3 regions of the Streptomyces sp. NPDC003943 genome follow, and region 1 is predicted to be linked to each of the others. Evidence: riboswitches for the same ligand, from Rfam matches in the RefSeq annotation. Region 1 holds a riboswitch; each other region holds the start of a gene.

The links. Region 1 has a riboswitch for cobalamin ahead of ACWEV0_RS15040 (cobalamin biosynthesis protein). Riboswitches for the same ligand answer to the same signal wherever they lie in the genome.
Region 2: another riboswitch for cobalamin. It lies ahead of cobN (cobaltochelatase subunit CobN); the one in region 1 lies ahead of ACWEV0_RS15040 (cobalamin biosynthesis protein).
Region 3: another riboswitch for cobalamin. It lies ahead of ACWEV0_RS28915 (ribonucleoside-diphosphate reductase subunit alpha); the one in region 1 lies ahead of ACWEV0_RS15040 (cobalamin biosynthesis protein).

Annotation. Positions count from the first base shown of each region.
Region 1 is NZ_JBSGIW010000029.1:59,246-64,257, reverse strand. It holds gene ACWEV0_RS15055 (alpha/beta hydrolase) at 1-254, opposite strand, end outside; gene ACWEV0_RS15050 (anion permease) at 615-1,886, shown strand; gene ACWEV0_RS15045 (hypothetical protein) at 1,915-2,136, shown strand; adenosylcobalamin (AdoCbl) riboswitch at 2,346-2,439, shown strand; gene ACWEV0_RS15040 (cobalamin biosynthesis protein) at 2,485-3,468, shown strand; gene ACWEV0_RS15035 (cobyric acid synthase) at 3,465-4,973, shown strand.
Region 2 is NZ_JBSGIW010000107.1:4,465-9,476, forward strand. It holds gene cobN (cobaltochelatase subunit CobN) at 1-2,939, opposite strand, end outside; cobalamin riboswitch at 2,982-3,120, opposite strand; gene ACWEV0_RS31325 (cobalamin biosynthesis protein CobG) at 3,724-5,012, shown strand, end outside.
Region 3 is NZ_JBSGIW010000088.1:10,902-15,913, forward strand. It holds gene mctP (monocarboxylate uptake permease MctP) at 1-1,116, shown strand, start outside; gene ACWEV0_RS28910 (GNAT family N-acetyltransferase) at 1,193-1,702, shown strand; cobalamin riboswitch at 1,750-1,872, shown strand; gene ACWEV0_RS28915 (ribonucleoside-diphosphate reductase subunit alpha) at 2,000-4,363, shown strand; gene ACWEV0_RS28920 (ribonucleotide-diphosphate reductase subunit beta) at 4,354-5,012, shown strand, end outside.

The DNA of each region.
Region 1 (5,012 bases):
ACGGGGCCGACGACGGCGTGCAGCCCGTCGGCCTCGATCCCGTACGTGCCGGGGCGCAGCGCGGCGAGGCTGCGGGTGAGGCTGATCCGCTCCGGGCCGGTGCCGTGCACGGTGAGTCTGGGCTCGCCCGGGAAGGGGCGACCGGACGGCACGCCGAGGGCGGCGTCGCTGGCGTAGCGGCCGGCCACGACGGCGGCCGCGCCGAGCCCGAGCAGGGTGGTGACGGCCGCTGCCGTCGCGGTAACGGGGCGCACGGTCCCAGTGTCGGCAGCCCGCCCGCGCCCTGCCACCCGGCGGGGGCTCGCCGGGCTCCTTCGAGTGACATGGGTCTCGTCCGCCGGGTCCTCCGTGCGGCTGACGGTTGCCACAGCGGTCCCACGGGGCGATACGACGCGGGGGTGACGGAAGCTACGCGCGTTGCGTCAGGCCCGGAACGGCACGGTTTACCCGGGGTTGCACGGTGACCGCATCGTGGACAGCGCGCCCGCCGGACCCGTAAGCGGAATCCCCTGACCCCGGAACGGGACACCACTGCGCCCGACCCAGTTCATCTTCCGTTCACCCAGGTTGCTTACGTTCGACGAGCCACTGACGTCGAACGATTGCCTGGGTAAATGGAACACATCACGCTGCTGCTCGCCATTGTGGTCGTGACAGCTCTAGTGTTCGATTTCACGAACGGTTTCCACGACACCGCCAACGCGATGGCCACGACCATCTCGACCGGTGCACTCAAGCCCAAGACGGCGGTGGCCATGTCCGCCGTGCTGAACCTGGTCGGCGCGTTCCTCTCGGTGGAGGTCGCCAAGACGATCTCCAAGGGGCTCGTCAACGAGACGGGCATCCAGCCCGAAGTCATCCTCGCCGCGCTCGTCGGCGCGATCCTCTGGAACCTGGTGACCTGGCTGGTCGGACTGCCGTCCAGCTCCTCGCACGCCCTGATGGGCGGCCTCATCGGCGCGACCGTCGCCTCGATCGGCTTCGGCGGCGTCAACGGCGAGAGCGTCGTCACCAAGGTCCTCATCCCGGCGGTCGCCGCCCCGATCGTCGCCGGCATCGCCGCGACGCTCGGCACCCGCCTGACGTACGTCATCGGCAAGGGCAAGAACGGCAAGGCCCAGGAGAAGGGCTACCGGGCCGGCCAGATCGCCTCCGCCGGTCTCGTCTCCCTCGCCCACGGCACCAACGACGCCCAGAAGACCATGGGCATCATCACCCTCGCCCTGGTCGCCGGCGGCGTCCTGGCCCCCGGCTCCAACCCGCCGGCCTGGGTCATCGTCTCCGCCGGTACGGCCATCGCGCTCGGCACCTTCCTCGGCGGCTGGCGCATCATCCGCACCATGGGCAAGGGCCTCACCGACCTCCAGCCGCAGCAGGGCTTCGCCGCCCAGACCAGCGCCGCGACGGTCATCCTGGCCTCCTCCCACCTGGGCTTCTCCCTCTCCACCACGCACGCCGTCTCCGGCTCCGTCATGGGCGCGGGCCTGGGCCGCAAGGGCGGCGTCGTCCGCTGGTCGACCGCCACCCGCATGTTCGTCGCCTGGGGCCTGACCCTGCCGGCCGCCGGCCTGGTCGGCGCGGGTGCCGAGTTCGTCGCCCGGCAGGGCCAGTGGGGCGTCTACGTCGTCGCGGCCTTCCTGGTCGCCTCCTGCGTCGGCATCTGGCTCGTCTCCCGCCGCCAGGTCGTCGACCACACCAACGTCAACGACGTCGAGACCGCGGCCGAGGCCGAGAGCGCGGGCGTCGTGACCACCGCCATCGCGGCCGTCACCCCGCCGCCGGCCGGCTCCGTCGCCGCCGTCGCGGACGAGGACCTGAAGGCCACCATCCCCGCCCCGAACCCCGCGGACCCGGCCGCTCCGGCCGCCCCCGCCGCCGCGGTCTGACGGATCTCACGGAACTGGAAGCACGGACATGAAGATCGACTGGGCAGCTCTCGGCTCCGTCTTCGGAGTCAGCCTCGTGGTGACCGTCGCCCTCGTGGGCTTCTTCACCCTCGGCGTCGCCGGCCTCTCCAAGCAGGAGGAGGCCACGGCCAACGGCGGCTCGGCCCCGCTGGCCCGCACCGGCGCCTACGCCTGCTTCGCGCTCTGCGCGGCGGCCGTGGCGTACGGCATCTACCTGATCGTCGCCTGACGCGCACGATCCCGGACCCACCGGCCGGGCGGCCCGCAGCACACCTGCGGACCGCCCGGCCGCTTTGTGTGTGCCGCCATGCTCCTGGTGCCGTGTTCGTGGTGCCGTGTTCGGGTGCCGTGTTTGTGGTGCTTCGCACAGTGACCCGACGCAGGTCAAGGGTGAGTTGACGGGTGTTCGCGGGGCGTGGTGGACTGCCGAAGCCATTACGGCGGCAAGTAGAGGAAGTCCGGTGCGATTCCGGCGCGGTCCCGCCACTGTGACCGGCCCCCACGGGCCGGAAGTCAGGAACTCTCGCCGCCGGTCACGTCGATCCAGGGCGCGGACCCTGAGTGAGGACACAGCGCCATGCCCGGCCGCGGCCCGAGCCCGTCCCGCAGCACAGCCGTCTTCGCGTACGGAGCGGCCGCCGGCCTCGCCGTCGACCTGCTCGTCGGCGACCCCCGGCGCGGCCATCCCGTCGCCGCCTTCGGCCGCGCCGCCGCCGCCGTCGAGCAGCGCCTGCACCGCGACCACCGCGCCCGGGGCGCCCTGCACACCGCCGTCTGCGCCGGCGGCACCGTCGCGCTCGGCGCCCTCGCCGCCCGTACGGTACGGGGCAGCCGGACCGCCTCCGTCGCCCTGACCGCCGCCTCCGTGTGGGCCGTGGTCGGCGGTACGACCCTGGGCCGCGAGGCCCGCGCGATCGGCGGCGCGCTCGCCGCCGGCGACCTGGAGGTCGCCCGGGAACGCATGCCGCACCTGGTCGGCCGCGACCCGCAGGCGCTCGACGGGCCCGCGATGGCCCGCGCGGTCGTCGAGTCGGTCGCCGAGAACACCTCCGACGCCGTCGTGGGCGCCCTGTTCTGGGGCGCGGTCGCGGGCGTGCCGGGCCTGCTCGGCTTCCGGGCGGTCAACACCCTGGACGCGATGGTCGGCCACAAGTCGCCGCGCTACCGGCGCTTCGGCTGGGCCTCGGCCCGGCTCGACGACCTCGCCGGCTGGCCCGGCGCCCGGCTCACCGCCGCGCTCGCCGCCGTGGCGGGCGGCGACCCGCGCGGCGCCGTACGGGCCTGGCGGACGGACGCGGGCAGCCACCCGAGCCCCAACGCCGGCCCGGTGGAGGCCGCGTTCGCCGGGGCGCTCGGCGTACGGCTCGGCGGCACCCTTTCGTACGGCGGCCGGGTCGAACACCGGCCGGTCCTCAACGCGGCCGGGCGGCCCGTCGAGGTGGCGGACATCGAGCGGGCCGTCACGCTGTCCCGCCGGGTGACCTGGCTGACCCTGGCCGCCTGTGTCGGCGGCCGGACCATCATCAGTGCCGTACGCGGCAGGAAGCGGAGGGGCGCATGAAGGGCGGGGGGCTGCTCGTCGCCGGGACCACGTCCGACGCGGGCAAGAGCGTCGTCACGGCCGGCATCTGCCGGTGGCTGGTCCGGCAGGGCCTGAAGGTCGCGCCGTTCAAGGGCCAGAACATGTCCCTGAACTCGTTCGTGACCCGGGAGGGCGCCGAGATCGGCCGCGCCCAGGCCATGCAGGCGCAGGCCGCGCGCGTCGAGCCGACGGCGCAGATGAACCCGGTGCTGCTCAAGCCCGGCAGCGACCGCTCCAGCCAGGTGATCCTCATGGGCAAGCCGGTCGGCGAGCTGAGCGCCCGCGGCTACCACGGCGGCCGCCAGCAGCAGCTCTTCGAGCCGGTCCTCGGCTGCCTGGAGGAGCTGCGCGCCACGCACGACGCGGTGATCTGCGAGGGCGCCGGCAGCCCGGCCGAGATCAACCTGCGGCGCACCGACATCGTCAACATGGGCATCGCGCGGGCGGCGCGGCTCCCCGTCGTCGTGGTCGGCGACATCGACCGCGGCGGCGTCTTCGCGCAGTTCTTCGGCACGACCGCGCTCCTCGCGCCCGAGGACCAGCGGCTGGTCGCCGGCTACCTGGTGAACAAGTTCCGCGGCGACGTCACACTGCTCGAACCGGGCCTCGACATGCTGCACGGCCTCACCGGGCGCCGTACCTTCGGCGTCCTGCCGTACGCCCACGGCCTCGGCATCGACGAGGAGGACGGCCTGCGCGTCTCGCTGCGCGGCACGGTCCGCGAGTCCGTCGTGGCGCCGCCGGTCGGCGAGGACGTGCTGCGGGTCGCCGTCTGCGCCGTACCCCTCATGTCCAACTTCACCGACGTCGACGCGCTGGCCGCCGAGCCGGGCGTGGTCGTGCGCTTCGTCGACCGCCCGGAGGAGCTGGCCGACGCGGACCTGGTGGTGGTGCCGGGCACCCGCGGCACGGTCAAGGCGCTGGCGTGGCTGCGCGAACGCGGCCTGGCCGACGCGCTCGCCCGGCGCGCCGCCGAGGGCCGGCCGGTCCTCGGCATCTGCGGCGGCTTCCAGGTCCTCGGCGAGCACATCGACGACGAGGTCGAGTCGAAGGCCGGCTCCGTCGAGGGGCTCGGCCTCCTGCCCGTACGGGTCCGTTTCGCACCCGAGAAGACGCTGGCCCGCCCGGTCGGCGAGGCCCTCGGCGAGCACGTCGAGGGTTACGAGATCCACCACGGCGTCGCGGACGTACGGGGCGGGGAGGCGTTCCTGGACGGCTGCCGCGTCGGCGCGGTCTGGGGCACCCACTGGCACGGCTCGCTGGAGAGCGACGGCTTCCGCCGCGCCTTCCTGCGCGAGGTCGCGGCGGCGGCCGGGCGGCGCTTCGTGCCCGCGCCCGACACGTCGTTCGGCGCCCTGCGCGAGGAGCAGCTGGACCGCCTCGGCGACCTGATCGAGGAGCACGCCGACACGGACGCGCTGCTCCGCCTGATCGAGAAGGGCGCGCCGGAGGGGCTGCCGTTCGTGCCGCCGGGGGCGCCGTGAGCGCCGCGAGCCGCGGGCGGGCCGTGCGGGCTGCGCGGC
Region 2 (5,012 bases), on a different contig from region 1:
TGGAGCAGACCGGCGCCGTAGGTGCCGGGCCGGGAGCCGAAGATACGGGTGGTGGCGCGGCGTTCGTCGCCGTGCTCGGCGAGGTCGGCCTGGGCGTGGGCGCGGACGAAGTTGTCCTCGGCCGACTCGTCCGCCAGGCCCGCGACCAGCCGCACGGCATCGTCGAGGAGCCCGATGACGTGCGGGAAGGCATCGCGGAAGAAGCCGGAGATGCGCAGCGTGACGTCGATGCGCGGGCGGCCCAGCTCGGCGAGCGGGATGGCCTCCAGGCCCTTCACACGGCGCGAGGCGTCGTCCCACACCGGGCGGACGCCGAGCAGCGCGAGGGCCTCGGCGACGTCGTCGCCGGCGGTGCGCATCGCGCTCGTACCCCACAGGGACAGGCCCACGGAGGTCGGCCACTCGCCGTTGTCGGTGCGGTAGCGCTCCAGGAGGGAGTCGGCGAGCGCCTGGCCGGTCTCCCAGGCGAGCCGCGAGGGCACGGCCTTGGGGTCGACGGAGTAGAAGTTGCGGCCGGTCGGCAGCACGTTGACCAGGCCGCGCAGCGGCGAGCCGGACGGGCCGGCCGGCACGAAGCCGCCGTTCAGGGCGTGGACGGCGTGGGCGAGTTCGTCGGTGGTGGCGGCGAGGCGCGGCACGACCTGCTCGCAGGCGAAGCGCAGCACGGCCTCGACGTCCGGCCCGTGGCCCGTGGGGACGGCGGCCACGTCCCAGTCCGCCGCCTCCATCGCCTCGACCAGCTCGCGGGCCTTCGCCTCGGCCTCGTCGGCCGTGGTCCGGGTGGCGGCCGACTCGTCCAGGCCGAGGGCCTCGCGCAGACCGGGCAGCGCCTGCGTGCCGCCCCAGATCTGGCGCGCGCGGAGGATCGACAGGACCAGGTTGACCCGGGCCTCGCCGGTCGGCGCGCCACCGAGGACGTGCAGACCGTCGCGGATCTGGGCGTCCTTGACCTCGCACAGCCAGCCGTCGACGTGCAGCAGGAAGTCGTCGAAGCCGTCGTCGTCCGGCCGGTCGGCCATGCCGAGGTCGTGGTCGAGCTTGGCGGCCTGGATCAGCGTCCAGATCTGCGCCCGGATGGCCGGCAGCTTCGCCGGGTCCATGCTGCTGATCTGCGCGTACTCGTCGAGCAGCTGCTCCAGGCGCGCGATGTCGCCGTACGAGTCGGCGCGCGCCATCGGCGGCACGAGGTGGTCGACGAGCGTGGCGTGCACCCGGCGCTTGGCCTGGGTGCCCTCGCCCGGGTCGTTGACCAGGAACGGGTAGACGAGCGGCAGGTCGCCGAGGGCCGCGTCCGGGCCGCAGGCGGCGGACAGGCCGGCGTTCTTGCCGGGCAGCCACTCCAGGTTGCCGTGCTTGCCCAGGTGCACCATCGCGTCGGCGCCGAAACCGCCGTCCTCGGCGCGGGCCGCGATCCAGCGGTAGGCCGCCAGGTAGTGGTGCGACGGCGGCAGGTCCGGGTCGTGGTAGATCGCGATCGGGTTCTCGCCGAAGCCGCGCGGCGGCTGGATGAGGACGAGCAGGTTCCCGCGGCGCAGGGCGGCGAGCACGATGTCGCCCTCCGGGTTCCGCGAGCGGTCCAGGAACATCTCGCCGGGCGCCGGGCCCCAGTGCTCCTCGACCTGCTCGCGCAGCTCGGCCGGCAGCTGGGCGTACCAGCGCTTGTAGTCGGCGGCCGGGATGCGGACCGGGTTGCGGGCCAGCTGCTCCTCCGTCAGCCAGTCCTGGTCGTGGCCGCCGGCCTCGATGAGGGCGTAGATCAGCTCGTCGCCGTCGCCGGAGACCAGGCCCGGGATGTCCTCGACCGGCCCGAAGTCGTAGCCCTCGGCGAGGAGCCGCCTGAGAAGGGACACGGCGGAGGCGGGGGTGTCCAGGCCGACCGCGTTGCCGATCCGGGAGTGCTTCGTCGGGTACGCGGAGAGCACGAGCGCCAGCTTCTTCTCGGCGTTCGGGATGTGCCGAAGCCGGGCGTGCCGGACGGCGATGCCGGCGACCCGCGCGGCGCGCTCGGCGTCCGCCACGTACGCCGGCAGGCCGTCCTCGTCGATCTCCTTGAAGGAGAACGGGACGGTGATCAGCCGGCCGTCGAACTCCGGCACGGCGACCTGGCTGGCCGCGTCCAGCGGCGACAGGCCCTCGTCGTTCTCCTCCCAGGCGGCCCGCGAGCCGGTCAGGCACAGCGCCTGCAGGATCGGCACGTCGAGCGCGGCCAGCGCACCCGCGTCCCACGCCTCCTCGTCGCCGCCCGCCTGCGCCTCGGCCGGCTTGGTGCCACCGGCGGCGAGGACGGTGGTGACGATCGCGTCGGCGGTCCGGAGCGTGTCGAGCAGCTCAGCCTCGGGGGCGCGCAGGGACGCCACGTACAGCGGGAGGGCCTTGGCACCGGCGTCCTCGATGGCGTCGCAGAGGGCGCCCACGAAGGCGGTGTTGCCGCTCATGTGGTGGGCGCGGTAGTAGAGCACGGCGACCGTCGGACCACTGCCGTCCTTCGCCGGGCGGTCGAGCGGGCCCCAGGTGGGGGCGGCGGCCGGCGGCTCGAAGCCGTGGCCGGTGAGCAGGACCGTGTCGGAGAGGAAGCGGGCGAGCTGGCCGAGGTTCGCCGGGCCGCCGTGCGCGAGGTAGGCGTGCGCCTCGGTGGCCACGCCGACCGGCACCGTGGACGAGCTCATGAGCTGCGCGTCCGGCGCCTGTTCGCCGCTCAGCACGACCACCGGCTTCCCGGCGGCGAGCACCGCGTCCAGGCCCTCCTGCCAGGACCGCAGCCCGCCGAGCAGGCGTACGACGACGAGCTCGGCGCCGTCGAGCAGCGCCGCGAGATCGTCGAGGGGGAGGCGGGCGGGGTTGGCGTAACGCCACTCCACGCCTTCGTCGCCGGTCGCGGTGGTGTTCGCCGCGCGGGCGCTGAGCAGGTCGGTGTCGGAGTGCGACAGCAGCAGGAGCATGGGGAGGCTCAGGCCCTTCCTCGGGGTTGTCCGCGCCCCGGGTGGTCGTGTGGACGGCAGGAGTTCCTGACTCACCGGCCACCGGATTGCCCGGGACCGGCTCACAGTGGCGGGACCGCGCCGGATTCTCACCGGGCTTCCTCCCCGGGGCCCTGGGACCCCATGCCGATCTGCATCCTAGATCGTGCGACCCACGGCCCGGAGGGCACGGCGGGGTCGGCCGGATCACATCGGGGGGCGGTGGGCTGGATCGCGCCGGGGAATCGGCCGGATCGCGACGGGGTCGGCGACCGCGACGGGGCCGGCCGGGCTGCGAGGGAAGGCGCCGCATCGCGGGGGAGGTCGGCCGGATCGCGGGGGACGTCGGTGGGACCGCGGGGGACGTCGGCCGGATCTCGACGGGGTCGGCCGGGCTGCGAGGAAAGGCGACCGCATCGCGGGGGAGGTCGGCCGGGCTGCGGGGAAGGCGCCGCATCGCGACGGGGTTCGGCGGGATCGCGACGGGGGCCGGCCGGGCTGCGAGGGAAGGCGCCGCATCGCGGGGGAAGGCGACCGCATCGCGACGGGGTCGACTGGACCGCGACGGGGGTCGGGCGCCCCGCGACGGGCGTTCGGCCGGATCGCGACCGGAGGCCGCCGGATCACGCCCGAAGGGCGGGCGGTTCGCGCCGCGGCCGCGCCCGAATCGGACCGCGCCCCGGCCGGATCCCCCGCGGCCGTCGGCCGCATCGCGCTCCGGGAGTCGACCGGATCACACTCGGTGGCCGGGCGGTTCCCCGTGGGTATGCTCGCCGCCATGCCGCCCACCCCACCCCCGGCGCCCGAACGGGGCGAACCCGTCATACGGGACCGTGGCGACGCGTGCCCGGGCGCGCTCCGCCTGCATGCCGCCGCCGACGGCTTCCTGGCCCGACTCCGGCTGCCCGCCGGGCGGTTGACGCAGGATCAGGTCGAGGTCCTGGCCGACGCCGCCGAGACCCTGGGGGACGGCAGCGTCACCATCACCTCACGCGGCAACCTCGAACTGCGCGGCCTCCCGGACGGCTGCGGCGCCGACCTCGCCGACCTCCTCGACCGGGCCGGCCTCCTCCCCTCCCCCACCCACGAACGCGTCCGCAACATCCTCGCCTCCCCTGCCGCCGGCCTCGACGGACTCGGCCACGCCGACGTCCAGTTGTGGGCGCGCGAGCTGGACGCGCTGCTCTGCGCGGCACCGCGGGCGGCGTCCCTTTCGGGACGGTTTCTGTTCGTCCTGGACGACGGGCGGGGCGACGTGGCCGGGCTCGGCGGCGATGTGACCTTGATCGCAGGGGCGGGCGGGGACGTGCTGCTGCGGCTGGGGTCGCGGGTGTTCCGCGTGACGGAGGCGGACCCCGCGCCGGCCGACGCCGCTCCCGGCGTCACCGCCACGACGGCCGCCCGCGCCGCCCTGGCCGCCGCCCTCGTCTTCCTCGACGCCGCCGAAGCGGCCGGGAACGGCGCCTGGCGACTGCGCGAGCTGCCCGACGGCCACGCCCCGGACTGGACGGCCGCCCTGGCCGGTGCCGGGATCGCGGCGGAGCCCGTACCCGTACCGCCGGTGCCGCACGGGCGGCCACCCGCGCCCGGCCCGCTCGGGGAGCGTGCGGCGCATGTGCTGGCTCCGCTGGGCCGGCTGACCGCCGCTCAGCTGCGGGCGCTGCTGCCCGCGGCCGAGGTGCGGCTGACGCCGTGGCGCGGGGCGGTCGTGGTGCCGGCACCAGACCTGCCGGAAGCGAGCCCCGCCGGCCCCGCGGACTCCGCCGCCCCCGCAGCCCCCGGCGGCCCCGCAGCCCCCGGCGGCCCCGCGGCCGCCGCTCAGGCACCTGGCCTCCGCCCCGCGCACGCTCCGACCCCCGCCCGCACCTCCGCGTCGTCCCGGCTCGCTGCCCTCGCGGCCGCCGGCCTCCTCACCACCGCCGACGACCCCGGCGCCGGGGTCACCGCCTGCACCGGGCGGCCCGGTTGCGCCAAGTCCCTCGCGGACGTGCGGGCCGACGCCGGGCGGGCGCCCGCGGGGGCGCTGCCCGTGCACTTCGCCGGGTGCGAGCGGCG
Region 3 (5,012 bases), on a different contig from region 1:
GTGAAGGACCTGCCGCTGCTCATCGCCTTCGGCGTGCTCGCCGCGTACACCTACTCGTCCGGCCTGCGCGCGCCCGCGCTCATCGCGTTCGTCAAGGACACGCTGATCTACATCGTCATCGCGGTGGCGATCATCTACATCCCGATCAAGCTGGGCGGCTTCGACGAGATCTTCGGCAAGGCGGCCGAGGCGTACAAGACGATCAACCCGGCCACCCACAAGCCCAAGGGCGCCCTGGTGCCCGGCGAGGCCGGCCAGTGGACGTACGCGACGCTCGCGCTCGGCTCGGCGCTCGCGCTCTTCATGTACCCGCACTCGATCACGGCGACGCTCTCCTCCAAGAGCCGCAACGTGATCCGCCGCAACACCACGATCCTGCCGCTGTACTCGCTGATGCTGGGCCTGCTCGCGCTGCTCGGCTTCATGGCCATCGCCGCCGGGGTGAAGGTGACCAACGGTCAGCTCGCCATCCCGCAGCTCTTCGAGAACATGTTCCCGGACTGGTTCGCCGGCATCGCCTTCGCCGCCATCGGCATCGGCGCGCTCGTGCCGGCCGCGATCATGTCGATCGCCGCGGCCAACCTCTTCACCCGCAACATCTACAAGGACTTCATCAAGCCGGACGCCACCGCCGAGCAGGAGACCAAGGTCTCCAAGCTCGTCTCGCTCCTGGTGAAGGTCGGCGCCCTGGTCTTCGTCCTCACCATGGACAAGACCGTCGCCATCAACTTCCAGCTGCTCGGCGGCATCTGGATCCTGCAGACCTTCCCGTCCCTGGTCGGCGGCCTCTTCACGCGCTGGCCGCACCGCTGGGCACTGCTCGCCGGCTGGGCCGTCGGCATGGTCTACGGCACGGCCGCCGCGTACGGGGTCGCCAGCCCCACCCAGAGCCACTTCGGCGGCTCCGCGGCCGAGATCCCGGGCATCGGCGAGATCGGCTACATCGGCCTCACCGCCTTCGTCCTCAACGTCCTCGTCACCGTCGTCCTCACCCTCGTCCTGCGCTCCGTCGGCACCCCCGACGGCGTCGACGAGACCTCGCCGGAGGACTACACGGCCGACGCGGGCGACGCGGGCGTCGTCACCGAACTGCCGAAGGTCGGCACCGGTCACTGACCGGCCACGACACGGCCGCGCCCGCCCCCGGAATCCGGGAGGCGGGCGCGGCCGTGTCGGGTGCAGACTGCCGGGCATGGACTTCACGATCAGGGCGGTACGGCCCGAGGAGTACGAGGAGCTCGGTGACCTCACCGGCCTGACCTATCTGAACGACGGGCTGCTGCTGCACGGCGAGGACGACTTCTACCTGGCCGTACTCCGCGACACGGCCCGCCGGGCGCGCGAGAGCGAGGTGCTCGTCGCCGTCGACGCCGAAGGGCGGGTCATCGGCGGGGTGACCTTCGCCGCGGGCGGCACCGCCTGGGCGGACATCGCGGTCGAGGGCGAGGCGGAGTTCCGGATGCTCGTCGTCGCGCCGGACGCGCGTGGCCGGGGCGTCGGCGAGGCCCTCGTGCGGGCGTGCGTCGACCGGGCGCGGGCCCTGCCCGGCTGCGCGCGGCTCGTGCTCTCCACGGCCGACGTGATGGTCTCCGCGCACCGGATATACGAGCGGCTCGGCTTCGTCCGCACCCCCGAGCGGGACTGGGAGCCGATCCCCGACCACCTCCTGCGCACCTACGCACTGGAGTTGACGGAGCACTGACGACACACAACATGTGGGGGGTGCTCCGAGGGGCGCCCCCCACATGTATGCTCGTCCTCGCTGTCGCCGCAGGGGAATCCGGTGAAAATCCGGAACTGTCCCGCAACGGTGTACTAAGTGCGTTTCCGTACGACGTGAGTCCGAGGACCTGCCGACAGCGCGCCCGGTCCGTCCGTTCCGGGTGTCACTGACGTCCGGGCCTCGCGGAGTGGGCCGGTGGACGCGGCGCCGCCGTGCGTACGGCGCCCGTTGCCGCCTCCCGCCATGGCCCCGTGCCGAGCGAGGGAGAGCCCCCACGTGACCATCGCGCCCGCCGATCCGGCTTCGGCCGAGGCTTCCGCGGTCGAGACCGACGGCCCCGGGACCGCGCTGCTGCGGACCCTGACCGATCTCACCGCCGACCTCCCGGACACCGACCCCGGCCGGGTCGCCGCCGCCGCGCTGCGCGGCCGGCACCCCGGCTCGGACGAGGCGGAGCTGCGCGAGCTGGCCACGGAGGCCGCCGCCGGCCTGATCGCCGAGGACCCGGCGTACTCCCGGCTCGCCGCCCGGCTCCTGACGATCACGATCGCCCAGGAGGCGGCCGGCCAGGGCGCGGTGTCCTTCGCCGCCTCCGTCGCCGTCGGCCACCGCGAGGGCCTGATCGCCGACCGCACGGCCGACTTCGTGGCTCTGCACGCCGAGCGGCTCGACGCGACGATCGACGCCGCCGCCGACGACCGCTTCGGCTACTTCGGCCTGCGCACGCTCTACTCGCGCTACCTCCTGCGCCACCCGATCACCCGCAAGGTCATCGAGACCCCGCAGCACTTCATGCTGCGCGTGGCCGCCGGCCTCGCCGAGGACGACTCGGTCCGCGCGCTCGACGAGGTGACGGCGCTCTACGGCCTGATGAGCCGCCTGGACTACCTGCCGTCCTCCCCCACGCTCTTCAACTCCGGCACCCGCCACCCGCAGATGTCGTCCTGCTACCTGCTCGACTCGCCGCAGGACGAGCTGGACTCCATCTACGACCGCTACCACCAGGTCGCGCGGCTGTCGAAGCACGCGGGCGGCATCGGCCTGTCGTACTCCCGCATCCGCGCCCGCGGTTCGCTCATCCGCGGCACCAACGGGCACTCCAACGGCATCGTGCCGTTCCTGAAGACGCTGGACGCCTCCGTCGCCGCCGTGAACCAGGGCGGCCGCCGCAAGGGCGCCGCCGCCGTCTACCTGGAGACCTGGCACGCGGACATCGAGGAGTTCCTGGAGCTCCGCGACAACACCGGCGAGGACGCCCGCCGTACGCACAACCTCAACCTGGCCCACTGGATCCCGGACGAGTTCATGCGCCGGGTCAACGCGGACGCCGAGTGGTCGCTGTTCTCGCCGGCCGACGTGCCCGAGCTGGTCGACCTGTACGGCGAGGAGTTCGACGCCGCCTACCGCAAGGCCGAGGCGGCGGGCCTGGCCCGCAAGACCATGCCGGCCCGCGACCTGTACGGCCGCATGATGCGCACCCTGGCGCAGACCGGCAACGGCTGGATGACCTTCAAGGACGCCGCCAACCGGACCGCGAACCAGACCGCCGAGCCCGGCACGGTCGTCCACTCCTCCAACCTCTGCACCGAGATCATCGAGGTCACCAACGACGGCGAGACCGCCGTCTGCAACCTCGGCTCGGTCAACCTGGGCTCGTTCGTGTCCGGTTCGGACCTGGACTGGGAGCGGCTCGACGAGACCGTCCGCACCGCCGTCACGTTCCTCGACCGGGTCGTCGACATCAACTTCTACCCGACCGAGCAGGCCGGCCGCTCCAACGCCAAGTGGCGTCCGGTGGGCCTGGGCGCGATGGGCCTCCAGGACGTCTTCTTCAAGCTGCGGCTGCCCTTCGACTCGGCCGAGGCGCGCGCCCTGTCCACCCGGATCGCCGAGCGGATCATGCTCGCCGCGTACGAGGCGTCCGCCGACCTCGCCGAGCGCAACGGCCCGCTGCCGGCCTGGGACAAGACCCGTACGGCCCGCGGTGTGCTGCACCCCGACCACTACGACGTCGAGCTGAACTGGCCGGAGCGCTGGGCCGCGCTGCGCGAGCGGATCGCCGCCGTCGGCATGCGCAACAGCCTGCTGCTCGCCATCGCCCCGACCGCGACGATCGCCTCGATCGCGGGCGTCTACGAGTGCATCGAGCCGCAGGTCTCCAACCTGTTCAAGCGCGAGACGCTGTCCGGCGAGTTCCTCCAGGTCAACTCGTACCTGGTGGCGGAGCTCAAGGAGCTCGGCGTGTGGGACGCGCAGACCCGTGAGGCGCTGCGCGACTCCAACGGCTCGGTCGCCGGCTTCGGCTGGGTGCCGGCCGAGGTCCGCGAGCTGTACCGCACGGCCTGGGAGATCCCGCAGCGCGGCCTGATCGACATGGCCGCCGCCCGCACCCCGTTCCTGGACCAGGCGCAGTCCCTGAACCTGTTCATGGAGACGCCGACCATCGGCAAGCTGTCGTCGATGTACGCGTACGCCTGGAAGCAGGGCCTGAAGACCACGTACTACCTGCGCTCGCGTCCGGCGACCCGGATCGCCCGCGCCGCCCAGGCCACCACGATCCCCGTCCAGCAGGCCACGCCCGACGCGGACGCCGTCGCCTGCTCCCTGGAGAACCCCGAGTCCTGCGAGGCATGCCAGTAATGAGCACCACCCGTTCTCACAACCTGCTCGACCCGGGCTTCGAACTGACCCTGCGTCCGATGCGCTACCCGGACTTCTACGAGCGCTACCGGGACGCCATCAAGAACACCTGGACCGTGGAGGAGGTCGACCTCCACTCGGACGTCGCCGACCTCGCCAAGCTGTCCCCGGGCGAGCAGCACATGATCGGCCGCCTCGTCGCGTTCTTCGCGACCGGCGACTCGATCGTGGCCAACAACCTGGTGCTGACGCTCTACAAGCACATCAACTCCCCGGAGGCGCGCCTCTACCTGAGCCGCCAGCTCTTCGAGGAGGCCGTGCACGTCCAGTTCTACCTGACGCTGCTCGACACCTACCTGCCCGACCCGGACGACCGCGCGGCGGCCTTCGCGGCCGTCGAGAACATCCCCTCCATCCGCGAGAAGGCGCAGTTCTGCTTCAAGTGGATGGACTCGGTCGAGAAGATCGAGAGGCTGGAGACGGCCGCCGACCGGCGCCGCTTCCTGCTCAACCTGATCTGCTTCGCCGCCTGCATCGAGGGCCTGTTCTTCTACGGCGCCTTCGCCTACGTGTACTGGTTCCGCAGCCGCGGTCTGCTGCACGGCCTGGCCACCGGCACCAACTGGGTGTTCCGGGACGAGACGATGCA